DNA from 3 places in the Cedecea sp. Ae19-4 genome. Region 1 is predicted to be linked to each of the others. Evidence: predicted binding sites of a transcription regulator. Region 1 holds the regulator's gene; each other region holds the start of a gene.

Region 1 (9,895 bases):
TCTACTGGCACTGCCTGGCGCCGAATGCCGGCGGGGAGCCGACCGGTGACGTGCTGGCAGCCATCAACCACGCTTTTGGCAGCGTGGAAGCCTTTAAAAAGCAGTTCACCGAAGCGGCCATCAAAAACTTCGGCTCCGGCTGGACATGGCTGGTGAAAAATAGCGACGGCAGCCTGGCTATCGTCTCGACCTCTAACGCAGGTACCCCATTAACAACCGGAGCAAAACCGCTGCTGACCGTGGACGTATGGGAACATGCTTACTACATCGATTACCGCAACGCGCGCCCGGTTTATCTCGACCACTTCTGGGCGCTGGTCAACTGGGAATTTATTGCGCAAAACCTGGCGGGCTGATTTTTAGCGGTTAACCACGAAGGAGGGAAGCAACGCTTTTCTTCTATATACGAGAAGGGCCGCGAAAGCGGCCCTTTGTAAATCAGTGCAGGACGGCGGTTAGCGCCCCGGCAACAATCAGACTCAGTACGATAACCGTAGTCACCACGGAAAACTTCAGATCGGTACTCATCGTAAGCTCCTTTTATTTCCCTACAAAGTGTATGTGGGGTGATTTTCCCACAATTAGCGATAAAAATCCTGCTGGATTTGCACAGATATCGGTTTTCCCTCTTCCACTTTGCCCCGGGATAAGCCAAAATCCTTCGCTAATTTACCGCGTATCGCCCGGCAACGCCCTCCTCCCGCTGTATGTCGCATCCCCGACAGGCCTGCAACCAACGTGTTGCCCCAGGAGTTAGCGAAGGCAAACGTTTAACACATGAGTTATCAGGAGTTTACGATATGGTCTGGAGTGACATCTAATGGCAACGATTAAGGACGTAGCGAAGCGCGCAAACGTTTCCACTACCACTGTGTCACATGTCATTAACAAGACCCGTTTTGTGGCGGAAGAGACACGCAACGCCGTCTGGGCAGCCATCAAAGAGCTGCACTATTCGCCTAGCGCCGTGGCTCGCAGCCTGAAGGTCAACCACACCAAATCCATCGGCCTGCTTGCCACCTCAAGCGAAGCCCCTTATTTTGCGGAAATTATTGAATCCGTTGAGAACAGCTGTTTCGCCAAGGGCTACACCCTGATTCTGGGTAACGCGCACAACAACTTTGAAAAGCAGCGCGCTTACCTGTCCATGATGGCGCAAAAACGCGTGGATGGGCTGCTGGTCATGTGTTCCGAATACCCTGAGACGCTGCTTTCAACCCTGGAAGAGTACCGCCATATTCCGATGGTGGTGATGGACTGGGGCGAAGCTCGTGCGGACTTTACCGATTCCGTGGTCGATAACGCCTTCCACGGCGGCTACCTTGCGGGCCGCTACCTGATTGAACGTGGCCATCGCGATATCGGTGCTATTCCGGGTCAGCTGGAGCGAAATACCGGCGGCGGCCGCCATGCAGGGTTCCTGAAGGCGCTTGAAGAAGCCAATATCAAAGTGCCGGATAACTGGGTGGTTCAGGGTGATTTCGAACCAGAGTCTGGTTATCGCGCCATGCAGCAACTGCTTAACCAGCCGCATCGCCCTACCGCCGTTTTCTGCGGCGGCGATATTATGGCGATGGGTGCAATTTGCGCCGCAGACGAAATGGGGCTGCGCGTGCCGCAGGACATTTCTATCATCGGCTACGACAACGTGCGCAACGCCCGCTATTTCTCTCCAGCGCTGACCACAATCCACCAGCCGAAAGAGCGTTTGGGCGAAACAGCGTTTAACATGCTGCTCGACCGCATCATTAATAAGCGCGAAGAGTCGCAGACGATTGAAGTCCATCCTCGTCTGATTGAACGCCGCTCGGTTGCCGACGGCCCGTTCCGCGATTACCGCCGCTAAGCCTCTTCGGGGCCGGGAATGTGTTACCCGGCTCCTGCAGCCACTCCTGATTCATCGTCTCACTGTCACCCAAATAGTCCAGCAGCCAGCTCAAAGCGGGCGAAGCATCATCCTGCCGCCAGGTTAAGCAGCAGGCCGCGTCCGGGAATGGATTCTCCAGCATCAGCTCTTTCCAGTCGCCCCTGACGAGCCACGGCTGGGCAATGTGCGTCGGCACCATACCAATGCATAATCCCGCCGTCAGGCAATCCGCCCCCGACGCCCAGTCCGGCACCACCACGCGGCGTTGGTTGTCCAGCAGCCAGGTAATGCGCTTGGGTAACGAACGGGATGTGTCTTCCAGCACAAGGGATGGCCAGGGACGAATGTCATCATCCAGAATGATACCTTCCCGTTGCGCAAGCGGATGGTCAGCGGAAACCACGCAGCGCCAGCTTAGCGCCCCCATGTCCCGAAAAGCGTAACGCCCCCCGACCGGGATAGCCTGCGTGGCGCCAATCGCCGCCTCAACTCGCCCGTCGGCAAGCGCATCCCACACGCCGTTGAACACTTCCTGGGAAACCCTTAACTCGATATCCGGGAAATGACGATAAAAATCCAGCACCAGCTGGCGAGTACGCTCAGGTTTAACGATATTGTCTACCGCAATGGACAGGTGCCCACGCCAGCCGTTGGCTATCTGCTGGCACTGCTGGCGCGTTGCCATCATTTTTTTGATAACAGACCGACCTTCTTTGAGAAAAAACGCCCCGGCGGCGGTCAGTTCAACGTCCCGATGACGCCGTTCAAACAGCGGCACGGCCAGCCACTCTTCAAGCTGACGCACCGTGTAGCTGATGGCAGAAGGCACGCGATGCAGCTCCAGGGCTGCACCGCTAAAGCTGCCGTTTCGCGCCACGGCATCAACCACTTCCAGCGAATATTCAGACCACATATTTCTGCCTGCAAAAAATTTGAATGCAATTTGCAAATATTAGCGTTTCACAAGCGGTTTTGCACTCCGTAGACTCCTGCCCCGTTAACCTGCTATCAAAATCAAGAGTGAAATATGCAACCATCAAAGGGATTTCTTATCTGGCTTGCGGGGCTGAGCGTGCTGGGTTTCCTGGCCACCGACATGTACCTGCCCGCCTTTGCCGCCATTCAACAAGATCTGGGTACCACCGCCTCCGCCGTGAGTGCCAGCCTGAGCCTGTTCCTCGCCGGCTTTGCTTTTGCCCAGCTAATCTGGGGCCCGCTTTCCGACCGCTTCGGGCGTAAACCTGTGCTGTTGATTGGCCTGGCCATGTTTGCCGCCGGCTGTATCGGAATGCTTTGGGTGCAGGATGCCACCACGCTGCTGGTGCTGCGCTTTGTTCAGGCCGTGGGCGTTTGCTCAGCCGCCGTTAGCTGGCAGGCCCTGGTGACTGATTATTATCCCGCCAACCGCGCTGGCCGCATTTTTGCCACCATCATGCCGCTGGTCGGGCTTTCTCCGGCGCTGGCCCCGCTGCTCGGCAGTTGGCTGCTGAACCATTTTGAATGGCAGGCTATTTTTGCCGTGCTGTTCGCCGTCGCTTTGCTGCTGATGATCCCCACGCTGCGCCTCAAGCCCCGGACTCAGCACCACGGGCAAACCGAAGACAATAAAGTCAGCTTCTTCTCTTTATTACGTTCCCGCGTTTACGGTGGCAACGTGCTGATTTACGCCGCCTGTTCCGCCAGCTTTTTCGCCTGGCTTACCGGCTCGCCATTTATTCTGAATGAGATGGGCTACAGCCCCGCGGCGATTGGCCTGAGCTACATGCCGCAGACTGTCGCTTTCCTGGTTGGTGGCTATGGCTGCCGCAGCGCGCTGCAAAAGTGGAGTGGCAAACAGCTACTTCCGTGGCTGCTGGCGCTGTATACCCTGAGCGTGGTCGCCACCTGGGGCGTGGCGGTGAGCGGCCATGCTGATCTGACGCTGCTGCTTATTCCGTTCTGCGTGATGGCCGCGGCGAACGGCGCCATCTACCCTATCGTGGTGTCCTCGGCCCTGCTGCCTTTCCCGCAGGCAACCGGGAAAGCCGCAGCCCTGCAAAACACCCTGCAGCTTGGGCTTTGCTTCCTGGCAAGCTTAATGGTTTCCTGGCTGGTCACTACGCCGCTGCTGACCACCACCAGCGTGATGCTGGCGACAGTCCTGCTTGCTGGTCTGGGCTATGCCCTGCAACTCGCGTCCCAACGCGAAGCACCCAACAAGGGCCACATCGAGCTGTCCCGCGCACAGTAACCTGCATGATAATGTGAATGTTGTGTGATTAGCTTGCTAACAATATTCCATTGAACCCTCAATTAAACGGGCTTATAGTAATTGCGGTTCTACGATAAGCCTTATCAATTTTATTTTGCGGAAGCCGGAGCGCTTCCGTTTTTCCATGGATGGCCTTTCAGTAAGGGAGAATCCCCCCTTTCTCTGTTCTACGTCGGATATCAGGCACGCGGAATTTTCCGTGAGAGTTCTCACAAGCCGGGAATAGCGTCTACGCTGTTTTAAGGTTCTGATCACAACAAGGTGATGGAGAAGCTATGAGTTCATCGTGTATAGAAGAAGTGAGCGTACGAGATAACGAATGGTATCGTATCGCAAATGAAATGCTGAGCCGGGCAGGTATCACCCTCAACGGCCCAAACCCCTTTGATATTCAGGTCAAAAACCCGAACTTTTTTAAACGCGTTCTGCAGGAAGGTTCTCTCGGCCTTGGCGAAAGCTATATGGACGGCTGGTGGGAATGTGAACGGCTGGATATCTTTTTCACTAAAGTCCTGCGTGCCGGGCTGGAAAACCAACTCCCCCACCATTTCAAAGATACCCTGCGCATTGCGGCGGCAAGACTGGTTAACCTGCAGTCTAAAAAGCGCGCATGGATAGTCGGGAAAGAGCATTACGATCTTGGCAACGATCTGTTCAGCCGGATGCTGGACAAGCACATGCAATACTCCTGCGGTTACTGGAAAGACGCGACAAATCTCAGCGACGCTCAGGATGCCAAGCTCAAAATGATCTGCGAAAAGCTGCAGCTGAAACCCGGTATGAAGCTGCTGGATATCGGCTGCGGCTGGGGCGGTCTGGCCGAGTTTGCAGCACGCAACTATGGCGTATCCGTCTTTGGTGTGACTATCTCAGCAGAACAGCAAAAAATGGCGCAGGCGCGTTGCAAAGGCCTGGATGTCACCATCCTTTTACAGGACTACCGCGACCTGAACGAACAATTTGACCGCATTGTTTCCGTCGGCATGTTTGAGCACGTCGGGCCTAAAAATTATGCCACCTACTTTGACGTTGCCGACCGCAACCTCAAGCCGGACGGCATTTTCCTGCTACACACAATAGGTTCTAAAAAGACCGACAATAATGTCGATCCGTGGATCAATAAGTACATTTTCCCTAATGGCTGCCTGCCGTCGGTGCGGCAGATTGCCGAGGCCAGCGAACCGCATTTTGTGATGGAAGACTGGCACAACTTCGGCGCCGACTATGACAAAACGCTGATGGCCTGGCACGAGCGTTTTCTGGCAACCTGGTCAGAAATCGAAGGCAACTATTCTGAGCGCTTTAAAAGGATGTTTAGCTACTACCTGAATGCCTGCGCCGGCGCTTTCCGGGCGCGCGACATTCAGCTCTGGCAGGTTGTTTTCAGCCGGGGCATTGAGCACGGCCTGCGCGTACCCCGTTAAAACAGACCCGGTGAATGCCGGGTTTTCTTCTTTGCAATTGTCTCTCTTTGCGCACCAATGTGATTAACCTCACAGGTTTAGCCCTGCCTGCGCTTAGCGGCTTGATCTGCTTAACAGATATCATTTCCTGGGATGGAAACCGGTTTCATCAATCACAGACAATCTGGGCATTAGCCGTATCAATGATTGCCTGTCGGAGATGGCAGGTCAGACCGTGAGGACAACGATGAAATACGCATTTCCTGAGCATTTCTGGTGGGGCAGCGCAGCCTCCGGCCCACAAACCGAGGGCGAAGCGCTGAACTTTGGCAAATCTGAAACCATCTGGGACCGATGGTTCGCCGAGCAGCCTAACCGTTTCCACCACGGCGTCGGGCCGCAAAACACCTCAACTTTTTATCAGCGCTGGAAGCAAGACATCGCCCTGCTGAAAAAGCTCAATCACAATACTTTCCGCACCTCCATTTCCTGGGCTCGTCTGATTCCCGAGGGCACGGGTGAAGTCAACCCGCTGGCGGTTGAGTTCTATAACCAGGTGATTGACGAACTGTTGGCTCAGGGCATTAAGCCATTTATCAACCTGTACCACTTTGATATGCCCATGGTGATGCAGGAAAAAGGCGGCTGGGAAAGCCGTGAAGTGGTTGACGCCTACGCCGCCTACGCCAATACCTGTTTCGAGCTTTTCGGCGATCGCGTGAAGCACTGGTTTACCTTCAACGAGCCGGTTGTTCCGGTTGAATGCGGCTACCTCTATGACTACCACTACCCTAACGTGGTGGATTTCAACCGCGCGGTGACCGTCGCTTACCACACCATGCTTGCCCACGCTAAAGCGGTCAAGGCTTACCATGCCCGCAGCGATGACGGCCAGATTGGCATCATTCTCAACCTGACACCATCTTACCCTCGTTCGCAAAACCCGGCTGACGTAAAGGCCGCCAACCTGGCCGACCTGATGTTTAACCGCAGTTTCCTCGACCCGGCACTGCGCGGTGAATATCCTGCTGAGCTGGTCGCGTTCCTGAAAGAGCACGATAAACTTCCTGCCTGTCAGCCTGAGGACAAAGCCCTGCTCGCTGCGGGCGTCGTAGACTTACTGGGGATTAACTACTACCAGCCGCGCCGCATTAAGTGTCGCGACACGCTGGTTAACCCGGAAAGTCCGTTTATGCCGGAGTGGTTCTTTGAGTCCTACGAAATGCCGGGTCGCAAAATGAACCCTTATCGTGGCTGGGAAATCTACGAGCGCGGGATCTACGATATTCTCACCAATCTGCGTGAAAATTACGGCAACCCGGCCTGCTATATTTCAGAAAACGGCATGGGCGTCGAAAACGAACAGCGCTTTATCGACAACGGCCAAATCAACGATGATTACCGGATTGATTTCGTTCGTGACCACCTGAAGTGGCTGCATAAGGGCATCAGCGAGGGCAGCAACTGCCTTGGTTACCACATGTGGACATTTATCGATAACTGGTCATGGTGCAACGCCTACAAAAACCGCTATGGCTTTGTGTCGCTGGATCTTAATACCCAGCAGCGCACGATTAAGAAAAGCGGCGAGTGGTTTATGAAAACTGCAGTCGAAAACGGGTTTAACGAAGAAGATTAATCCTGGTTAAGAACGAGAAACGGGGCCAACTGGCCCCGTTTTTTATGGCTGAAGAATGTTTATTCGCTAGCGGGAATCGCCGCTGCTATTGCCGCTTCACGGCTAGCCAGCACGCGTTCAACGGTGTCGACAATTGCCTGGGTCTGCGGGTCAATTTCAATGTTCACGCGCTGCCCCAGTTTTTTAGCACCAAGCGTAGTGCGCTCCAGTGTTTCAGGGATCAGATGCACGCAAAAACGCGTGGCGGTCACCTCGCCCACCGTCAGGCTGATCCCGTCGATGCCCACATAACCTTTATAAAGGATATATTTCATCAGGGTCTTATCCTGAATCTTAAACCAGATTTGGCGGTTATTTTCTGAGGTCAGGATTTTTGAAATTTCGGCCGTGGTCATAATATGACCCGACATTAAATGTCCGCCGATTTCGTCATTAAATTTGGCAGCACGCTCAACGTTCACGCTGTCGCCCACGCTTAGCTCACCGAGGTTGGTGATGCGCAACGTCTCTTTCATCAAATCAAAGCTAACGTGATTGCCGTTGATTTCGGTTACCGTCAGGCAGCAGCCGTTATGCGCCACCGAAGCCCCGGTTTCGAGGTCTGGCAGCATTTCAGTCGGCATATCAATAACGTGGGTGCGGAAATTCGGTTTCTCATCGATGGAAATCAGGGTCGCCGTGCCCTGCACAATACCTGTAAACATCTAAAAACTCCTGGCAATTCGCAGACGGTAACGCTACCGCCATTAACAGACATTTTCGCACTTTAGCAGTTGGAAAATCAGCTTGCCAGTGCGGGGCGTGCGCTGGCTCTATTTTTGACTGGCGTATAAATAAACTCCCGCTACAATAGACTGGTTATTTCCCCAGTTCATCTTCTTGCTGCCTGTTTTGGCGGCTTTTTTAGTCTCTCATACATATAAAAATAATCAGGTGTAATCATGCAGAAGTACCTCACCGAAGCTCGCCAGCTCCTTGCCCTGGCGATACCTGTCATCATCGCGCAGGTCGCTCAAACTGCAATGGGATTCGTCGATACCGTGATGGCCGGCGGCTACAGCGCTACCGACATGGCCGCCGTGGCGATCGGCACCTCCATCTGGCTGCCCGCTATTCTGTTCGGCCACGGGCTGCTATTGGCCTTAACGCCAACCGTTGCGCAACTCAACGGTTCGGCGCGACGTGACCGCATTGCGCACCAGGTTCGCCAGGGGTTCTGGCTGGCTGGCATGGTTTCCGTGCTGGTGATGGTGGTGTTGTGGAACGCGGGCCATATCATTCACGCTATGCACAATATCGATCCTGAACTGGCGGATAAAGCCGTTCGCTATCTCCGAGCACTGCTGTGGGGGGCGCCAGGTTACCTGTTCTTCCAGGTAGGACGTAACCAGTGCGAAGGCCTGGCCAAAACCAAGCCAGGTATGGTGATGGGCTTTATCGGCCTGCTGGTCAATATTCCGGTCAACTACGTCTTCATTTATGGCCATTTCGGCATGCCCGAACTGGGCGGCGTGGGCTGCGGCGTGGCAACGGCGGCGGTATACTGGGTGATGTTCTTCAGCATGCTGTCTTACATCAAAAAAGCGCGTTCGATGCGCGACATCAAAAACCCGGAAGGTTTCAGCAAGCCGGACTGGGCGGTGGTCAAGCGCCTGAGCCAGCTCGGACTGCCGATTGCCCTGGCGTTGTTCTTTGAAGTTACGCTGTTTGCCGTTGTCGCCCTGCTGGTTTCCCCGCTGGGTATCACCGACGTTGCCGGGCACCAGATTGCCCTCAACTTCAGCTCGCTGATGTTTGTGCTGCCGCTCTCTTTAGGGGCCGCGGTGACTATTCGCGTCGGTTTCCGTCTTGGGCAGGGCTCAACCCTGGATGCACAAATCGCCGCCCGCACCGGGGTTGGCGTGGCCATTTGCCTGGCGATGTGCACCGCGTTGTTTACCGTTATTTTCCGGGAGCACATTGCTCTGCTGTACAACGACAATCCGGCAGTTGTCGCGCTGGCGGCGCATCTGATGCTGCTGGCAGCCATTTACCAGATATCCGACTCAATCCAGGTGATTGGCAGCGGCGTTCTGCGTGGCTACAAAGATACCCGCTCGATCTTCTTTATTACGTTCATCGCGTACTGGGTGCTGGGGCTGCCAGCCGGCTATATTCTGGGGCTAACCGACTGGGTCGTCGAACCGATGGGCCCGGCCGGGTTCTGGATCGGCTTTATTATCGGCCTGACTTCCGCCGCGGTCATGATGATGTTGCGTATGCGTTGGCTGCAGCGTCAGCCTTCCGTCACAATCCTGCAGCGCGCCGCTCGTTAATTAAACAACGGTAGCCGCATCCGCGGCTACTTTCTCTCCATTCTGCGCAGATGCTCGGCAATCGTGTGAAATCTGGAATAAAATTGCGAGTTTTCCCTTGCAAGCCCCGAGGTGTATCGCTAATATTCGTCCCCGCTGTCGCCAAGACAACAATGCGTTCATAGCTCAGTTGGTTAGAGCACCACCTTGACATGGTGGGGGTCGTTGGTTCGAGTCCAATTGAACGCACCATTTTCAAATATATCAGTGCGTCCGTAGCTCAGTTGGTTAGAGCACCACCTTGACATGGTGGGGGTCGGTGGTTCGAGTCCACTCGGACGCACCATATTTGCTAAAGCAGTTCCCTTCTTTAACCCGCTTTTCTTCAAGCTGATAAATTCCAAATTTCATTTTTACACGCAAGCCCGTAGCGCATGAAAA
Region 2 (9,895 bases), on a different contig from region 1:
TTCACCGCAGCCGCTGGTGGAAAAAGTCTATTTTGATACGCCGTGGCTGCCGGAGGTCAAAGTGATTGCCAGCCAGATTGCACGGGCTCACGGCGGCTGGATATTGACCCTGCGCTGTCTGGGCCATGAGAAAGTGGTGCAACTGGAACAGCATCTTGGCTCGCCGCTGCGGCTTTACAGCGGCTACAGTGACAGCCATCAGGATAATCCCTTACTCTATTTCTGCGAGCACCGCTGGCGCGTTACGCCTCAGGGGGAACTGCAGCAGCTTGAGTGAGGCGTTTTGAATCCGTTGAGCGGTGTGTATAATGCGCCGCCCACTTTTGCCGCGGAGAGCATTGTGTCAGACACAGAATTTACCCATGAACACTGGATGCGCCACGCCCTGACCCTCGCTCAACGAGCATGGGATGAAGGCGAAGTGCCCGTCGGTGCGGTGCTGGTACACAATAATCAGGTCATAGGTGAAGGCTGGAATCGCCCGATAGGTCGCCACGATCCTACGGCTCACGCGGAGATCATGGCGCTGCGTCAGGGCGGTCTGGTACTGCAAAATTACCGTCTGCTGGATACCACGCTCTATGTCACGCTCGAACCTTGCGTCATGTGCGCGGGGGCGATGGTGCATAGCCGCATTGGCCATTTAGTGTTTGGGGCGCGTGACGCTAAAACCGGGGCGATAGGCTCGCTGATGGACGTGCTCGGCCACCCCGGCATGAACCATCAGGTGCAGGTCAGTGAAGGGGTGCTCGCGACAGAGTGCTCAGCCATGCTGAGCGATTTTTTTCGTGCTCGTCGCCTGGAGAAAAAGGCCCTAAAGGAAAAGACCCGTAAGACGGACTAGTCAGCTCCACCGGGGCAACCGCAGGGTAAGCCTCGGCAAATTTATCAGCCTGGATCGCCTTCTTCTGTTTCTCCTGCAAATACCCTTCCAGACTTAGCTGATACTTGCGGATGTTTTCTACATACGCGTAAGCCTCGTGTCCACGAGCATATCCATAGGTTGTTTTGCTGTAATAAGGCTTCAGGCTCAGCAACGGCAGGCGTGTTTTCACATCGGCCCAGCTGTCCGGGTTGCCTTTCTGTTTGGCCGTTAGCTGACGGGCATCCAGCATGTGCGCATAGCCCATGTTATAGGCCGCCAGTGCGAACCAGATACGCTCGTATTCCGGTACCGTGGCCGGCACTTTGCTCATCATATCTTTCAGATACCGGCTGCCGCCGCTGATGCTTTGTTCGGCATCCAGCCTGTCGGTGATGCCGAGGCTTTGGGCGGTATTTTTTGTCAGCATCATTAAACCGCGCACGCCCGTAGGCGACGTCGCGTGGGTATCCCAGTGGGATTCCTGATAGGAAATGGCAGCCAGCAGCGGCCAGTCAATATCGTCGGAGTACTTTTCAAACAACGGCTGGAGTTCCGGCAAAACGGCATCCACCGCGTTCAGGAAGGTTCGGGTATCGACGTAATCAAAATCGCCAATATGGCCCAGGTATTTCTCCTCAACCCTTGCCAGCGTACCGTCGCTGCTGATCTTATTATAGAAATCGAGCAGCGCGGCGCTCATGCTGTCATCGCCATCGCGTTTAGAGAACCAGGTGACCGGTTGTTCATCCGTGACGTCCAGGGCTACGGCCAACTGAGGGTGTACGCGTTGGAAAAGGCTGATGGCGATGGAGTCCGAGATGGTAAACGCGATATTGCCATCAACCACCTGCTGCAAGAGCTGGTTGCTGGTTTGTTTGGCGTCGATGTTCCAGCTCAGGTCGGGGTACTGAGCATCTTTTAGCTTTTGCAGATCGCTTACCACTGCCTGGCCCGAAGAAAGCACCAGCTGCGATGGCTTGACGCCGCCGAGAGATTTGGGGCGCGGGCTACCCACGCGGTAGACCATCTGCTGTGACACGGAATAATAGGTCGGCCCTGCCTGGTAGTCGCTGCTGCGGCGAGAGTTATACACCAGGCCGGCGGCGAGCAGGTCGGCGTTGTCGTTATCCAGGTCATCAAACAGCGCGTTAATGTTTGGCCGCACGACCACTAACAGCTTCACGCCCAGGTAGTCTGCAAACTGTTTTGCGAGTTCGTAATCGAGGCCCGTTGCCTTGCCGTTAATCATCGTCCAGGTCAGCGGCGATGAAATGGTACTGACGCGCAAAACCCCCCGCGCTTTGATCGCGGCGATACGGTTTTCGGCCTGATTGAAACCTGGAATGGAGGGCCATAAAGCCACTGCCAGCAACAAGGTGACGATACCGATAAGCAGATAATTAATCTTTATTCTTTTCAAATAGATAACATTCTGCAGCAGGATGAGCCTTAGCCAACAATAACCATGATTTGTCTGAACCCCGTGAGTGAGTGAGGCGCATTTTGCGTAAGAAAACGCCAGTAAGCAACTTTTAAGAATATATCGTTTACTTTTCGTGCAATAAAAACTTCTGCTGTTATTTCTACGCAAACGGTTTCGTCGCGGCGGAGGATTCTCTATAATGACGCCCGTTTTCCCCCCTTCGCCCTGAAGACGAGAGATCTTTAATGATGGAAATTCTGCGTGGTTCGCCTGCTCTTTCGGCATTTCGTATTAACAAACTCCTGGCCCGTTTCAACGATGCTCACCTCCCGGTAAGCGATATTTATGCCGAGTATGTTCATTTTGCCGACCTTGAGGCGCCGCTGAACGCTGACGAGCTTGCCCGCCTGCAGCGGCTGTTGAAATATGGTCCAACCCTCGCAGAGCATGCGCCGGAAGGCACCCTGCTGCTGGTGACTCCGCGCCCTGGCACCATCTCCCCCTGGTCTTCAAAAGCTACCGATATCGCCCACAACTGTGACCTGCCGCAGATTAAACGCCTTGAGCGCGGTGTGGCCTGGTATGTTACCGGCAGCACGCTGACCGCTGAGCAGTTGCAGGACGTTGCCGCTCTGCTGCACGACCGCATGATGGAGAGCGTGTTTACCTCTCTGAACGATGCACAGCAGCTGTTTACCCAGCAGCAGCCGGCCCCTGTGCAGAGCGTTGATCTGCTCGGGAAAGGGCGCGATGCGCTGGTGGAAGCGAACATTCGCCTTGGCCTCGCGCTGGCGGAAGACGAAATCGACTACCTGCAGGATGCGTTCAACAAGCTTGGCCGCAACCCGAACGACATTGAACTGTATATGTTTGCTCAGGCGAACTCCGAGCACTGCCGCCATAAGATCTTTAACGCCGACTGGATTATTGACGGGCAGAAGCAGCCGAAGTCGCTGTTCAAAATGATCAAAAACACCTTCGAGAAAACGCCGGATTACGTGCTGTCTGCCTATAAAGACAACGCGGCGGTGATGGAAGGTTCCGCCGTCGGCCGCTTCTTCGCCGACCGTGAAGCAGGGCGCTATGACTTCCACCAGGAAGACGCGCATATCCTGATGAAGGTTGAAACCCACAACCACCCTACCGCTATCTCTCCGTGGCCGGGCGCGGCAACCGGCTCAGGCGGTGAAATCCGCGACGAAGGCGCTACCGGGCGTGGCGCGAAGCCAAAAGCAGGCCTGGTGGGCTTCTCCGTGTCTAACCTGCGTATTCCGGGCTTTGAACAGCCGTGGGAGCAGGATTTCGGCAAGCCAGACCGCATCGTTACCGCGCTGGATATCATGACCGAAGGCCCTCTGGGTGGGGCGGCGTTTAACAACGAATTTGGCCGTCCGGCGCTGACCGGCTACTTCCGTACCTATGAAGAGCAGGTGAACAGCCACAACGGCGTGGAGCTGCGCGGTTACCACAAACCTATCATGCTTGCGGGCGGGATCGGCAACATCCGCGCCGACCACGTCCAGAAGGGCGAAATCACCCCTGGCGCGAAGCTGATTGTGCTGGGCGGCCCGGCAATGAACATCGGCCTGGGCGGCGGGGCGGCTTCGTCAATGGCTTCCGGCCAGTCCGATGCGGATTTAGATTTTGCTTCCGTGCAGCGCGACAACCCTGAAATGGAGCGCCGCTGCCAGGAAGTGATCGACCGCTGCTGGCAGATGGGCGACGACAACCCAATCCTGTTTATCCACGATGTTGGCGCGGGTGGCCTGTCTAACGCCATGCCTGAGCTGGTCAGCGATGGCGGACGCGGTGGCCGCTTCGAGCTGCGCGATATTCTTAACGACGAACCGGGCATGAGTCCGCTCGAAGTCTGGTGTAACGAATCTCAGGAGCGCTATGTGCTGGCCGTTGCGCCAGAGCAGTTGCCGCTGTTTGATGAACTTTGCCGCCGCGAGCGCGCGCCGTATGCGGTGATTGGTGAAGCCACCACCGAACAGCACCTGACGCTCAACGACAGCCACTTTGATAACCAGCCTATCGACATGCCGCTGGACGTGCTGCTGGGCAAAACGCCGAAGATGGAGCGTAACGTTGAGACGCTGAAAGCCAAAGGCGATGCCTTCAACAGCAGCGAAATTTCTATTGCCGATGCGGTGAAGCGCGTTCTGCACTTGCCGACCGTGGCTGAAAAAACCTTCCTCGTGACCATCGGTGACCGCACGGTAACCGGCATGGTGTCCCGCGATCAGATGGTTGGCCCGTGGCAGATCCCAGTCGCCAACTGCGCGGTGACTACCGCCAGCCTGGACAGCTACTACGGCGAAGCGATGTCTATCGGTGAACGTGCGCCGGTGGCCCTGCTGGACTTCGCGGCATCCGGTCGTCTGGCCGTGGGCGAAGCCTTAACGAACATCGCCGCGACCAAAATTGGCTCCCTGAAGCGCATTAAACTCTCCGCAAACTGGATGGCCGCAGCCGGTCACCCTGGCGAAGATGCCGGCCTGTATGAAGCGGTGAAGGCCGTTGGCGAAGAACTTTGCCCGGCTCTCGGGATCACCATCCCGGTGGGTAAAGACTCCATGTCGATGAAAACCCGCTGGCAGGAAGGTAACGAGCAGCGCGAGATGACCTCTCCGTTGTCGCTGGTGATCACCGCGTTTGCCCGCGTGGAAGACGTGCGCGGCACCGTGACGCCACAGCTGAGCACCGAAGACAACGCCCTGCTGCTGATCGATTTAGGCAAAGGCCATAACGCGCTGGGCGCGACCGCGCTGTCCCAGGTTTACCGTCAACTGGGCGATAAGCCTGCGGACGTTCGTAGCGTTGAGCAACTGAAAGGTTTCTGGGACGCAATGCAGACACTGGTGGCGGATCGCAAACTGCTGGCCTGGCACGACCGTTCCGACGGTGGGCTGCTGGTGACGCTGGCGGAAATGGCCTTTACCGGCCACTGCGGCGTTGAGGTTGATATCGCCGGTCTCGGTAACGATCGCCTTGCTGCATTGTTTAACGAAGAGCTGGGCGGCGTGATCCAGGTTCGCGCTGAGGAGCGCGCAGCCGTTGAGGCGCTGCTGGCTAAGCATGGCCTGGCTGACTGCGTGCATTACCTCGGTAAAGCTGTCGAAGGCGACCGCTTCACTATTAGCGCTGACGGGCACGCTGTGTTCAGCGAAAGCCGCACCACGCTGCGTATGTGGTGGGCAGAAACCACCTGGCAGATGCAGCGTCTGCGTGACAATCCAGACTGCGCGGATGAAGAGCACAACGCCAAGGCGAACGATAACGATCCTGGCCTGAACGTGAAGCTGAGCTTCGATATCAAAGAAGATATTGCTGCGCCGTTTATCGCGACGGGCGCTCGTCCTAAAGTGGCCATCCTGCGTGAGCAGGGCGTTAACTCCCACGTTGAGATGGCGGCCGCCTTCCACCGTGCGGGCTTTGACGCCATCGACGTGCATATGAGCGACCTGCTGGCGGGCCGTACCGGGCTGGAAAGCTTCCATACGCTGGTGGCGTGCGGCGGCTTCTCTTATGGTGACGTGCTGGGCGCGGGTGAAGGTTGGGCGAAGTCCATCCTGTTCAACGCTCGCGTGCGCGATGAGTTTGAAACCTTCTTCCATCGCCCGGAAACGTTGGCGCTTGGCGTTTGTAATGGCTGCCAGATGATGTCTAACCTGCGTGAGCTGATCCCAGGCAGTGATTTGTGGCCGCGCTTCGTGCGTAACCAGTCCGATCGATTTGAAGCGCGCTTCAGCCTGGTTGAGGTGACCTCCAGCCCGTCGCTGCTGTTGCAGGGCATGGCCGGTTCCCATATGCCTATCGCGGTTTCTCACGGCGAAGGTCGTGTGGAAGTGCGTGATGCCGCTCATCTCGCCGCGCTTGAAAGCAAAGGGCTGGTGGCGCTGCGCTTCGTGGATAACTTCGCGAACGTGACCGAGACCTACCCGGCTAACCCGAACGGTTCGCCGAACGGCATCACTGCGGTGAGCAACGAAAGCGGGCGCGTGACCATCATGATGCCGCACCCTGAGCGCGTGTTCCGCACCGTAAGTAATTCCTGGCACCCGGCAGAGTGGGGTGAAGACAGCCCGTGGATGCGTATTTTCCGCAACGCGCGTAAGCAACTGGGCTGATTACCCTCACCCCGACCCTCTCCCTAAAAGGGAGAGGGAGAAAACAGCAAACAGGCTCCGATCCAGTTCCCTCTCCCCTTTGGGGAGAGGGCCAGGGTGAGGGGCTTTTTTTGTCACTAAACCCCGACACCTTCGCTTTTATAGTGTCGTCAAAAAGAGACATTTAACTCATTGATTTTTAATGATGTGATTGAGCGGGTTAAAGAGTGTTGTGAAATGGCGACATAGAGAACAAAAAATACGCACGATATATCCTCCTGCATTCCTTCATAACCATATTTAAAACAATGAGTTAAATTTAAACTTGTAAAGTTGGCATGATATCTGCTTAATAACGCTCAGTGGCTCATTCAATCTCTTATGTCAGCGTCTTTTCAGACAGACTACATAAACCGCCGAATGACGCACAAAAAGGTGCCTGCCGTCCGATTTTTGATAAATGCCTTTCGGCTTATCATGCTCCGGGCGAAACGTTGAGTAAGGCGCCGCCTAATTCCTAAACAAAGGCAGGGTTTTTGACCCTGCCTTTGTTGTTTCCGGGAATCGCACCTTTCCACCACGCGCAATCGCGGCTAGCATCGTGTCATACAGGTAATGTGAGATGAAGCTATTGAACCAGTGGCATTTTTTCCCTCGATCTTTGCGCCAGCTTGTCATGATGGCCTTTTTATTGGTGCTCGTACCGCTGCTGGTGCTTGCGTGGCAGGCGTGGCAAAGCCTTAACGCCCTGAGCGCTCAGGCCGCGTTGACCAACCGCACCACGTTGACCGATGCCCGCCGCAGTGAAGCGATGACTAATGTCGCGCTGGAAATGGAGCGGAGCTACCGTCAATATTGCGTGCTCGATGACTCACGCCTTGCCCAGCTGTATCAGGGGCAGCGTCAGCGCTATGCTCAAATGCTTGAAGCCCACGCCTCCGTATTACCCGATCCGAAACTCTATCAATCGCTCAGCCAGTCTTTGAGCGATCTGGCTGAACTCAAATGTAAAAACAGCGGGCCGGAAGCGCCTGCGGCAAACCAACTGGAACAATTCGCCTCAACCAATGCAGAAATGGTGCAGGCCACGCGGGCGGTGGTGTTCTCTCGTGGACAGCAGCTGCAGCAGGAAATTGCTGAGCGAGGCCAGTTCTTCGGCTGGCAGGCCTTGGTACTGTTTCTGCTCAGCCTGGGGCTGGTCATCATCTTCACCCGCATGATTATCGGCCCGGTTAAAGGCATCGAACGGATGATTAACCGGCTGGGGGAAGGGCGTTCGCTCGGCAACAGCGAGGTCTTTAAAGGGCCGCGTGAGCTGCGTTCCGTTGGGCAGCGCATTGTCTGGTTAAGCGAACGCCTGTCCTGGCTTGAATCCCAGCGCCACGAGTTCCTCCGCCATCTTTCCCATGAATTAAAAACGCCGCTCGCCAGTATGAGAGAGGGGACCGAACTGCTTGCTGACCAGGTTGCCGGGCCGCTCAATGCCGACCAAAAAGAGGTCGTCGCTATTCTGGACAACAGCAGCCGCCACCTGCAAAAGCTGATTGAACAACTGCTGGACTATAACCGCAAGCTGGCGGACGGAACGGTAACGCTGGAAAGGGTCGAACTGGCCCCGATTGTCGAGATGGTTATCTCTGCCCACAGTCTGCCGGCGAGGGCTAAAATGATGCATACCGACATTCAATTGAGCCCAAAAGCCTGCCTCGCTGAGGCGACGCTGCTGATGAGCGTACTGGATAATCTCTACTCCAATGCGGTGCACTATGGCAGTGAATCCGGTACCATTTATCTCCGGAGTTTGCAGGTGGGCGCGATACTGTACATTGAGGTCGCGAATACCGGCGAGCCGATTCCGGCCACGGAACAAGAGATGATTTTTGAGCCTTTCTTCCAGGGTAGCCACCAGCGGAAGGGCTCCGTAAAGGGAAGTGGGCTGGGGTTAAGTATCGCCAGGGATTGCATTCGACGTATGCACGGAAAACTTAGCCTGATCAACGCTAACAGCGCGGAAGTGTGCTTCCGTATCGAATTACCGGTTTTCCCTGAGAATGATTAAAACGATGAAAGTACTTTTATTGCGTGAACCGCGCCGCGGGTCTTTGACTCGCCTGATTTGCTGGGTATCTGGGGCGCTGGTTGGCGCGACGCTGTTGACAGGCTGCGCCCCCGCAAGGGTGTCCAGCAGCCTGGATGAGGCCCACAAACCGCATATTCCAGAACAACAAATCCCTGATTACCTGTCCACGGACTGCACCGAAATATGGGATCTCACGGGGCATGACGTCAGCAGTAACCCGCTTTACTGGCTTCGCGGTATGGATTGCGCCCAGCGCCTGTCACCGGCAGAAGCCCGCGCGGAAGCCCGCCAGTGGCCAGCGGAAACCTGGCAGGACACGTTTAAGCGCGGCATTTTGCTGTCTACGGCTAAAATTACCCCGACCGAGCGCCGCCGCTTCATGACCCAGCTCGAGACCATGACCAGCGAAGTGCCTGTGCAGGTACGTTCTCTGTTTGAGATTTGGCGCGACGGGCAACAGTCTCAGCTTAAACTCTCGGATGAGCGCACGCGCTACAGCAAGCTGCAGCAGTCAACCGACGGCGAGCTGGATACGCTGCGAGAGCAGCAGCAGCGCCTTCGCAGCCAGCTCGATCTCACTACGCGCAAGCTGGAAAATCTGACCGACATTGAGCGTCAGCTTTCCAGCCGCAAGCCGGGAAGCAATCTGGTGCCCGGCACGCACAGCACGGATGACAATGACGACGACGATAGCGGCGCTTCAAACAAATCGCAGCCGGAGGCAAAACCATGACGCAAAGGAAACCTGCGCGCTTACTATTAGTGGATGATGATCCTGGCCTGTTAAAGCTGCTGGGAATGCGCCTGTCGAGCGAGGGCTATACGGTCACCACGGCTGAAAGCGGGGCTGAGGGGCTGAAAGTCCTGGCACGGGAAAAAATCGACCTGGTGATAAGCGATCTCAGGATGGACGAAATGGACGGCATGGCGCTGTTCGCGGAGATCCAAAAAGGCCAGCCGGGGATGCCGGTGATCATCCTGACTGCGCACGGTTCAATTCCTGACGCGGTGGCGGCGACCCAGCAGGGTGTATTCAGCTTCCTCACCAAACCGGTGGACAGAGACGCACTTTATCAGGCCATCGACAACGCGCTTGAGCATACCGTCATCGCTGGCGATGACATGTGGCGCGACACCATTGTGACCCGCAGCCCGATTATGCAGCGTTTACTCGAGCAGGCGCGCATGGTGGCGCAGTCGGACGTCAGCGTGTTGATTAACGGCCAAAGCGGCACCGGGAAAGAGATTCTGGCCCAGGCGATACACAACGCCAGCCCGCGCAGCAAAAAAGCGTTTATTGCGATTAACTGTGGCGCGCTGCCTGAACAGTTGCTTGAGTCAGAGCTGTTCGGCCACGCTCGCGGAGCCTTTACCGGGGCGGTGAGCAGCCGCGAAGGCCTGTTCCAGGCGGCAGA
Region 3 (9,895 bases), 1.3 Mb from region 1:
CGAGCGTGATGATCCCGGCGATCATTGGGTCGATATCAAACTGCGCCATTCCCAGCGCATCTGTAATGCTGTTGAGCAGCATCTGCAGCCCGTAGAAAATTAACAGCATCAGCACCAGATCAGGCACGCCGCGAATCAGCGTGGTGTAGCCTTCAAACAGCAAAGCGAGCGGGCGATTTTTGGACAATTTTGCGCCAGCACCGGCAAGCCCAATCAGCACGGAAAGGACAACCGAGGCGAGCGCCAGCTCAAGCGTAACCAGAGCCCCTTTGAAAATTACTTCGGAAAAGCCATACAACATGGTGCGTATCCTGTCGTCAGTGTTTGCTGCTTATTGGGCCCCGTCTGACGCGGGGCCTTTGTCACCGGTAAGGCTTATTCACCATACACATTAAAATCAAAGTACGGCTTCGCTAACTTGTCGTAGGTGCCGTCTTTACGCATCTCCGCGAACGCCTTGTTCAGCGCCTCGCGCAGTTCGTTATCTTCTTTACGCAGGCCCATGCCGGTGCCCACGCCAAACAGCTTGTCGTCTTTGATGGACGGGCCACCGAACTGATAGTTTTTGCCCACCGGCTGCTTCAGGAAGCCTTCGCTGGCGGCGACTTCATCCTGGAAGGCGGCGTCAATACGTCCGGCAGCCAGGTCGGCGTAAATGGAATCCTGCCCCTGATAGGAGACAATTTCGATGCCTTTTGGCGCCCAGTGTTCATTGCCGTAGGTTTCCTGCGTGGTGCCCTGCAGCACGCCGACGCGCTTGCCTTTCAGCGACTCAAGGGTCGGCTGAATCGGGGAACCTTTGGCCACCACCAGACGAGAATCTGCCGCGTACAGCTTGTCGGTAAAGGCGATTTCCTGCTGGCGTTTTTCGGTGATGGACAACGAAGACATGATGGCGTCGATCTTCTTCGCTTTCAGCGAAGGGATCAGCGCATCCAATGGGTTTTCAACGAAGGTACATTGGGTGTTAATGCGCTTGCAGAGTTCTTTCGCCAAATCGATATCAAAGCCGATCAGCTGGCCCTGAGCATTTTTGGATTCAAATGGCGCATAGGTTGGGTCCGTGCCAATCCGCAGGGTTTTCGGAATGGCAGCGAATGCTGTGGTCACGCTGGAAAACGCCAGCACCAGAGAAAGAGACAAAACCAGCTTTTTCATAATTATCCTCAATAGACTGTCCGTTACTTAAGGCTCACACCCACTACAAACAGGGAAAACTTACGCAACACGTTGCGAAAAAACCGTTTTCGCACCATAACGGTGCAGCCGGAACGGGACTGCACCACTGCATAGTTATCCTGCCCGGTTAAGAATATATTCAAAACCGGGCTACAGACTAAGGGATAAACTTATTCGCCGTAAACATTAAAGTCGAAGTACTTTTTCGCCAGTTTGTCGTAAGTCCCGTCTTTACGCATTTCAGCCAGCGCTTTGTCGAACGCGGCCTTCAGCTCGGTGTCATCTTTACGCAGGCCGATCCCGGTCCCATCGCCGAAGTATTTTTTGTCCTTCACGGACGGACCGGCAAAGGCATAGTCTTTCCCGGCAGGCTGTTTCAGGAAGCCTTCGCTCCCGGCAACTTCGTCCTGGAATGCCGCATCCAGGCGCCCTGCAGCGAGGTCAGAGTAAATCAAATCCTGGTTGGCGTAGGCCACCACATCAACGCCTTTCGGGCGCCATTCAGCGTTGCCGTAGGTCTCCTGAATGGAGCCCTGCAGCACCCCAACGTGCTTGCCTTTCAGCGATTCGAGCGTCGGCTGAATCGGGGAACCTTTGGCCGCGATCAGGCGGGAATCCGCCGCGTACAGTTTGTTGGAGAAAAGGATCTCCTGCTGGCGTTTTTCAGTGATCGACAGAGACGAGATAATGGCGTCAATTTTCTTCGCTTTCAGCGACGGGATCAGGGAATCAAAGTCGCTGCCAACCCAGGTACATTTGGTCTGAATGCGCTTGCAAAGTTCGTTACCCAGATCGATATCAAACCCAACAAAATCGCCTTTCGCGTCTTTCGAAGAGAATGGCGCGTAGGTCGCGTCGGTACCAATGCGGACGTTTTGCGGAATCGCTGCAAACACGCTGGCTGCGCTGGACAGGCCGAGCAGTAAAGACAGTGCAAGAACCGACTTCTTCATACGATACCCTCAAGTTTGGCTTTCTTATTTGTGATGTCTTGTTGTGTGGTAATGCCTTTGCATACGGAGAGTTGCAGTTCTCATGCCACTTTTCCCTGCGTGGAAAAAAGCCGCTGATTTATGTTAATAAAACGTTGCAACTTCGCGCTAGTTTGAAAGATAGCAGGTCTGGGAAGCGGGACTAGAGGGGAAGGCGGTTTTCGAGGATTAAATCTTCTAAAAGCGATCGGCGTTGCAGAATTGCCCCATAATGAGGCAATCATTTTGTGATGCACCGCAGCAGTGCATTACTTGTGTTCACCCCAGCGAACGAACAGATCTTCGGGCAGCTCAAGGTCAAACTGATCCAGCACCCGGTTGACCGTCTGGTCGACAATATCCTGCAGCGTTTGCGGGCGATGATAAAAAGCCGGCACCGGCGGCATGATCACCGCGCCCAGCTCGGACGCCTGGGTCATCAGGCGCAGGTGCCCGAGGTGCAACGGCGTTTCGCGAATGCAAAGCACCAGCGGGCGACGCTCTTTCAGCACCACGTCCGCCGCACGGGTCAGCAGCCCGTCCGTATAGCTGTGCACGATGCCGGACAGCGTTTTAATCGAGCACGGCAGCACCGCCATCCCCATGGTCTTAAACGAACCAGAGGAGATGCTGGCGGCGATATCCCGTGAGTCGTGCACAACATCCGCCAGGGCCTGCACATCACGCAGCGAGTAATCGGTTTCCAGCGCCAGCGTCTGGCGCGCCGCATTGCTCATCACCAGGTGGCTTTCCACCTCCGGCAGCTGCTGGAGGAGCTGCAGTAAACGCACCCCGTAAATGGCGCCGCTTGCGCCGGAAATACCGACAATCAGTCGTTTCATTCATCACCTTTTCTCACCCTTTCAGGATGACCATTTCGACTCAACTCGCAACCCGGCCGCCTGCCAGCCAGGAAAACCATCATCCACGCGCTGCACCATAAAGTCTTTCTGGCGCAGAAACGCCACTGCTTGTCTGGAAAGTACGCAGAAACGCCCACCGCAGTAGGCCAGAATATCCCTGTCGCGAGGTAAATCAGACAGGTGCTGCTCCAGCTTCTCCAGCGGAATATTCAGCGCACCGGGAATATGGCCGGCGGAATAATCTTCCGCGGAGCGAACATCCAGCAACAACGCGCCCTGCTCCAGCCTGGCCAGCAGCGCTTCAATGGAAACCCCCTCCAGCCGCTGCGGGTTGTAGAGACTCTCCGTCGCAACGCGCTGCATTTCGCTGTGCTGCCAGGTATTAAAATTGTGCAGAGCAGAAAGCACGTTTGCCACCGGCCCTTCGCCTTCGCGGTAAAAAACCTGCTTCCCGACGCGCCGCGACTGTACGAACCCGGCCCGCCTGAGCTGCTGTAAATGCTGGGAGGTATTGGTCACGGAAAGGCCGGTTGTCTCTGCCAGTTGCTCAACTGAACTTTCGTGCTGAAAAACGGCCTCCAGCAAGGCAAGACGATGGGGATGCGCCATCGCGCGAGCAAGACCTGCCAGTATTTCTAGTTGGCCCTGCGGGCTCCCCATCACTTTTTTCATCCACGCTGCCCGTTATCCGCCAAACGCCGCCGATGTTAGCATTGCCGCCCCTAAAGTGACAGATATCACCTGGCCTGCCGACTCAGGCGTATTGCTAAAAGCGTCGCACAGGCCGGCGCCAAAGCGAAGACCCCAAACAACGCCATACTGGCCGCGCTGACCCCTTCAACCCCTCCAGGTGAAGTGATGCCGGCCCCGTTAGTAATAACCCCGGCCAGGGCGGCGGCGAGCGCCGTCGCGTAAAGCTGCACGGTAGTAATGGAGGCGGACGCCAGCGTTTCTTCCCCGGGCGGTGCCGCCTGAAATACCTTCGTTAAAAGATGAGGCCAGGCAAGACCAATCCCGAACCCAACGCCCGCCAGCGCCGTACCGCAGGCAACCACGCCCGCCGGGCCGTTAAAAGGTGTCGGCATAATAATGGACAGCGTGACCAACGACACAAGCACCACCAGCGGCCCGACGCAGATTATCCGCTGCGACATTTTTGCACTGACTGAAGCGCTACAAAGCGCCGCCAGCGTCCAGCCCCCGGCCATCATTGCCGTCAAATAACCGGCAGACAACGGGCTGAATAGATGGATGAGCTGCAGAAAGTATGGCACGTATATTTCCGTCGTCAGGCCAATGACCAGCAGCGCCATCATCGCATAAAGCAGGCCAATACCGCGCGTCGGGGAATAAGCGCCGCGAGGCAGCAATTTTGCCGCCTCCGGCCTGCTGTCCAGGCGAGCGATGAGCCACCCTAGCCCCAGACCAACAGCTATTCCGGAGATATTCAGGGGCAAAGAGCCGCCCAGCCCGGCGAGGGAAATGGCTAGCACAGACAGGACCAACAGCGAGATGGTGAGTACGGGCAATCGTGCCTCACCGGCTTCAGGCTTCGACATGCTTCTAAATTGCACCATCACAATCAGGGCAAGCACGGCGGCTATCGGCAGCAACGCCCAAAACGCAAGGCGCCATTCGCCGATCTCCGCGAAAACACCGCCGATCGCCGGGCCGCATAGGGTTGCGATGCCCCACATGCCGGAAACCAGCGCCATAGCCCGGGACCATAGCGGAGCCTCAAAGGCGACGCGGATCAGCGCGTAGCTCAGCGCAAACAACACACCACCTCCGAGTCCCTGCACCACTCTCCCCAGGAGCATGACCGGCATGGAGGGTGCCAGCGCGCAGATTACCGCCCCGCAGGAAAACAGCAGCAGGGCCGACAGGTAGGCCATCGCCGCGCCCTGGCGCGCAATCAGTTTCGCAGAGATGGCGGAGCCTACAATCGACGCGGCGACAAAGAGCGTGGTGTTCCACGCATACCAGGCCAGGCCGCCAATCTCCTGAATGACGGTCGGCAAAATCGTGGTGACGATATAAATATTAATGGCATGCAGCGCCACGCCGCCGGCGAGGGCCAGGGATCGCAGCCCGTTATGGCCGCTAAGCAGCGTGGCCCAGGAGGCATTTTGACTCGTAATGTCTGACATTCACTCTTCCATCTATCATTCCATAAAGTAATGGAATGATAGAATGAAAAACCAACCACAATTTGTCTCTCTGTGCATCGGGCATAAAAAAGCCCACGGGGTAAACCGTGGGCCTGTAAACGAGGGCGGCTTAGCTTAGCCTTCGTTGTGCATCTCTAAGTTTTCCACTTCGTTCTGACGCGCCAGCGCTTTGGAGTCGTCGTTACGCAAGGATTCGAGATACTGCAGGTATTTGTGGTCAACGTCTTTCGTCACGTAGATGCCGTTAAAGACGGAGCATTCGAACTGGGTGATGTCCGGGTTTTCCACGCGTACCGCTTCGATCAGATCGTCCAGATCCTGGAAAATCAGGCCGTCGGCGCCGATGATCTGGCGAATTTCATCCACTTCGCGGCCGTGAGCAATCAGCTCGTTGGCGCTCGGCATATCAATGCCGTACACGTTAGGGAAGCGAATTTCCGGCGCAGCGGATGCCAGATAAACCTTTTTGGCACCGGCTTCACGTGCCATCTCGATAATCTGCTCAGAGGTGGTGCCACGCACGATGGAGTCATCCACCAGCAGCACGTTCTTGTCGCGGAATTCAGCGCGGTTGGCATTCAGCTTACGGCGCACGGATTTACGGCGCAGCTGCTGGCCCGGCATGATAAACGTGCGGCCCACGTAGCGGTTTTTCACAAACCCCTGGCGGTACGGCTTCTCAAGAATGCGGGCGATTTCCAGCGCGATGTCGCAGGAGGTTTCTGGAATCGGAATGACCACGTCGATATCCAGGTCTTCCCATTCACGGGCAATTTTTTCGCCAAGCTTTTTCCCCATCTCAACGCGCGCGCTGTAGACGGAAATCTTGTCGATGAAGGAGTCCGGGCGAGCAAAGTACACATACTCGAACAGGCAAGGATTGCTGACCGGATTGTCGGCGCACTGGCGGGTGAACAGCTGGCCTTTCTCGGTAATGTAAACTGCTTCGCCCGGCGCGATATCACGCAGGAATTCAAAGCCCAGAGTGTCCAGCGCCACGCTCTCGGAGGCCACCATGTATTCGGTGCGGCCATCGCCCAGATCGCGTTTGCCGATCACCAGCGGGCGGATGCCGTTCGGGTCGCGGAAGGCAACCATGCCGTGGCCGATAATCATCGCCACGCAGGCGTAAGCGCCGCGAATCTGGCGGTTAGTGGCGGCGATAGCAGCAAAAATGTTGTCTGCTTCCAGCGGATAATGGCGGAAGTTATCCAGCTCGCTGGCAAAGATATTGAGCAGGATTTCAGAATCAGAAGTGGTGTTAATGTGGCGGCGCTTTTCTTCGAACAGCTTTTTGCGCAGCTCGTGAGCATTGGTCAGATTACCGTTATGCGCCAGCGTAATCCCGTAAGGCGAGTTGACGTAGAAAGGCTGAGCTTCAGAAGCGCTGGAACTGCCGGCTGTGGGGTAACGCACGTGGCCAATACCCATATTCCCCTGCAGACGCTGCATGTGACGGGCTTCAAACACATCGCTCACCAGGCCATTCGCTTTACGCAGACGGAAGCAATTTAACGCGTCGATGGTGACGATGCCTGCGGCATCCTGGCCACGGTGCTGAAGCACCGTTAACGCATCATAAATCGACTGGTTTACCGGCATGAAACCGGCGATACCGACAATACCGCACATGTTGTCTTTTCCTCATTAAGCCACATCCCCACTACGATTAGCGGGGCAAGAAACTTGACGAGCTTTGCAGATAGTCAAAGAACCATCTGATGATGAAACTGAATTGCGGGATAAGCTGCGACTTTTGCCAGTCATCGCTTTTCGAAAAACCGGTAAAGGTATCCAGGAAGAACAGAATGGCGGAGACGATCAGTACGCCACGCAAGGCGCCAAAACAGATCCCCAACACCCTGTCTGTACCCGACAGGCCGGTTTTTTGCACCAGCGCGCTAATCACATAATTGACTATCGCACCAACAATCAGCGTCGCGATAAACAGCACCGCGATAGCTATCCCATTACGTACCAGTTCGTCTTCAAAGCCAGTGAACCAGACTGACAGATAAGTGTAGTAATGACTGGCGACAAAGAAAGCACATCCCCAGGTCACAAGCGATAACGCTTCCTTCACAAACCCACGTATTACGCTTACCAGACAAGAAAAACCGATAACCGCAATGATGGCGTAATCTATCCAGATCATGAAAAAATCTCGTGATAAATTGCCCTGACGTCCAGTTCGGGGCGAATTCTAACAGAAAAAGAAAACGTTTGCGTAGGGATTTCCTTCCCCCGCGTAAATAAATAATGGCGTTGAAAAAAGCATCAACGCCATTAAAAAAGTGCCTGTTTTGCCTTCACTCCGTTGGGGGGAAGCGACGATGTACCGTCGTTTTTCCCCTCACCCTAACCCTCTCCCCAAAGGGGCGAGGGAACAGCATGGTGCGATATTTTTCCCCCTCTCCCTTCCAGGGAGAGGGCCGGGGTGAGGCTCACTGGCGACTACCTTGGCGAATAATTCATCACCACGCCGTTCAGACCAGAAAGCGAATTCAGTTCGCCCAGCGAAGACTTCAGCTTATCTTTCGAGGCATCCGGCCCGACCAGAATACGGGTAATTTTCCCCTGCACAGGCGTGGTCGGCGAGGTGTAAACCTTGAACCCGGCCCCACGCAGTTTACCAACAATTTCATTCACTTTGTCCGCATTTTTCAATGCGCCAAGCTGCACCACATAGGCTTGCCCGGTCGGGGCTTTGTCGGCAGTTTTTTCCGCCTTCGACGCCTGTTCGGAGGCCATCGCAAGCTGCTGACCAGTGTTATCATCAGCGGCAGGTTTAGGCTGCGGTTTTTCCACCGGCTTAGGCTTTGGTTTTTCCTGCACGGGCTGCGGCTTAGGCTGTTCGCGCGCGACAGGCACTTCGTCAACGCCCGCAGAGCCTTCGTTCGGGATAGCCCCGCTGTTCAGCCCCGGCGGTACGGAAGCGCCCGCCCTTACCTCTTCCGCCGCGCCTTCCGGCGGCTGCGCTGGCAAAGCCTGAGTAGCCGCCGGCAGCATATCGGGCTCGTCGCTGTCTCCAGGTTTTGGCACCAAAGGAATGGCCGCGAACTCATCCTGATAATGTTTTTTCTGCCCGTCCAGCAGACCCGGCAGCACAATCACGCCCAGTGCGACCAGAATAATGGTTCCGACTAATCGGTTTTGAAACTTACTCGCCACCTGCTCTCCCCGCGTCCAGTACTTCCATTACATGGGCTACCGTGTGGAACGAACCACACACCAGCACGGTATCTTCTGCCGTTGCTTCCGCCATGGCGGCATGCCATGCGTCCGCCACGGTTGCAAATGCTTTGCCGTGACCAAGATGGGCCATAAGCTGCTCTGCGCTTGCGCCTCGTGGCCCTTCCAGCGGAGCACAATACCAGCTATCGACCTGAGGCGACAAACAGGCAAGCGTTCCGGCTATGTCTTTATCGTGTAGCATGCCAATCACCGCCAGCACACGACCCTGTTTTGGTAGCGCCGCCAGGCGACCCGCAAGATAAGCCGCCGCGTGAGGGTTATGGGCAACATCAAGAATCACGCGCGGTGCCTGAGACACAATCTGGAAACGCCCCGGCAGCGTGGCATGTTCGATGCCGTAGCGTATCGCGTTTTCACTCACGTTCAGTTTGCTGGCACGTAAAGCGGCCAGCGCCGTGGCGGCATTGGGCTGTGGAACCAGCGGCAGCGGCAGATCTTTAAGCTCGCCGTTAGCGTCCCGGAACGTCCAGCCTGTGCCGTTAACTTCATAATCCCAGTCAACGCCGCGGCGCAGTAATTGCGCGCCCTTCTCCTGCGCCACATCGGCAATCGTCTGCGGCATATCTGGCTCGCCCACAACCGCAGGGTTATCTCTGCGGAAGACGCCGGCTTTTTCACGGCCAATGCTCTCACGGTCCGGGCCAAGCCAGTCGGTGTGATCGAGCGCAATGCTGGTGACCACAGCCACATCGGAATCCACAATATTGGTGGCATCCAGACGCCCGCCAAGGCCAACCTCAAGAATCACCACGTCTACCGCCTGCTGCTTAAACAATAGCAAGGCCGAGAGCGTTCCGTATTCAAAATAGGTTAAGGAAATATCTCCGCGAGCGGCCTCAATTTCGGCAAACGAGGCGGTATGCAGGGCTTCAGGCAACTCTTCACCCTGAATGCGCACGCGCTCGGTGTAACGCACCAGATGCGGAGAGCTATAAACCCCTACTCGATAGCCGTCGGCCATCAGCGCGGTTTCAAGCGTACGGCAGGTGGTGCCTTTCCCGTTCGTGCCGGCCACGGTAAAAACCGTTGGCGCAGGTTTCAGCACATCGAGCTTGCGCGCAACGTTGCTGATGCGCTTAAGGCCCATATCGATAGTGGTGGAATGAAGGTTTTCAAGATAGCAAAGCCACGTGGCCAGGGGCGACGTGGCTTGAGGAATAAGGTCTTTGTCCATGATGCCCACTTAACATGCACATAAAGAAAAGGGCAGAACCTGCTGGCCTGCCCTTAGTTGCGAATCAGGCCTCTTGACCCTGTTCCGGTGCTGGCGGAACCACGATAGGCTCACGCGGGGCTTCCGGGTTTGGCGCTGGCAGATTCATGAACTTCGCCAGGATGCTCGCCAGTTTCAGGCGCATTTCCGGACGACGAACGATCATGTCGATAGCGCCTTTTTCGATCAGGAACTCACTGCGCTGGAAGCCCGGCGGCAGTTTTTCACGAACGGTCTGCTCGA

What was found. The regulator PurR, encoded in region 1, represses purine synthesis genes. The targets are predictions, from matches to a motif close to CANGCAAACGTTTGCNTG.
Region 2: the regulator PurR is predicted to act here: its motif matches at 2,450-2,467, upstream of purL (phosphoribosylformylglycinamidine synthase).
Region 3: the regulator PurR is predicted to act here: its motif matches at 7,397-7,414, upstream of cvpA (colicin V production protein).

Annotation. Positions count from the first base shown of each region.
Region 1 covers NZ_JBCHWG010000001.1:1,116,372-1,126,266, reverse strand. Annotated here, with positions in the region: gene sodB (superoxide dismutase [Fe]) at 1-356, shown strand, start outside; gene cydH (cytochrome bd-I oxidase subunit CydH) at 439-528, opposite strand; gene purR (HTH-type transcriptional repressor PurR) at 821-1,846, shown strand; gene punR (DNA-binding transcriptional activator PunR) at 1,749-2,780, opposite strand; gene punC (purine nucleoside transporter PunC) at 2,895-4,097, shown strand; gene cfa (cyclopropane fatty acyl phospholipid synthase) at 4,394-5,542, shown strand; gene AAIE02_RS05385 (glycoside hydrolase family 1 protein) at 5,769-7,160, shown strand; gene AAIE02_RS05380 (riboflavin synthase subunit alpha) at 7,220-7,864, opposite strand; gene mdtK (MdtK family multidrug efflux MATE transporter) at 8,102-9,475, shown strand; tRNA gene AAIE02_RS05370 (tRNA-Val) at 9,630-9,706, shown strand; tRNA gene AAIE02_RS05365 (tRNA-Val) at 9,724-9,800, shown strand.
Region 2 covers NZ_JBCHWG010000003.1:59,677-69,571, reverse strand. Annotated here, with positions in the region: gene yfhb (phosphatidylglycerophosphatase C) at 1-277, shown strand, start outside; gene tadA (tRNA adenosine(34) deaminase TadA) at 374-844, shown strand; gene mltF (membrane-bound lytic murein transglycosylase MltF) at 735-2,285, opposite strand; gene purL (phosphoribosylformylglycinamidine synthase) at 2,534-6,421, shown strand; gene AAIE02_RS18235 (sensor histidine kinase) at 7,023-8,459, shown strand; gene qseG (two-component system QseEF-associated lipoprotein QseG) at 8,464-9,213, shown strand; gene glrR (two-component system response regulator GlrR) at 9,210-9,895, shown strand, end outside.
Region 3 covers NZ_JBCHWG010000001.1:2,442,869-2,452,763, forward strand. Annotated here, with positions in the region: gene AAIE02_RS11535 (histidine ABC transporter permease HisQ) at 1-301, opposite strand, end outside; gene hisJ (histidine ABC transporter substrate-binding protein HisJ) at 376-1,158, opposite strand; gene argT (lysine/arginine/ornithine ABC transporter substrate-binding protein ArgT) at 1,350-2,132, opposite strand; gene AAIE02_RS11550 (UbiX family flavin prenyltransferase) at 2,420-2,992, opposite strand; gene AAIE02_RS11555 (ArsR/SmtB family transcription factor) at 3,014-3,685, opposite strand; gene AAIE02_RS11560 (MFS transporter) at 3,751-5,163, opposite strand; gene purF (amidophosphoribosyltransferase) at 5,299-6,816, opposite strand; gene cvpA (colicin V production protein) at 6,854-7,339, opposite strand; gene dedD (cell division protein DedD) at 7,639-8,355, opposite strand; gene folC (bifunctional tetrahydrofolate synthase/dihydrofolate synthase) at 8,345-9,613, opposite strand; gene accD (acetyl-CoA carboxylase, carboxyltransferase subunit beta) at 9,678-9,895, opposite strand, start outside.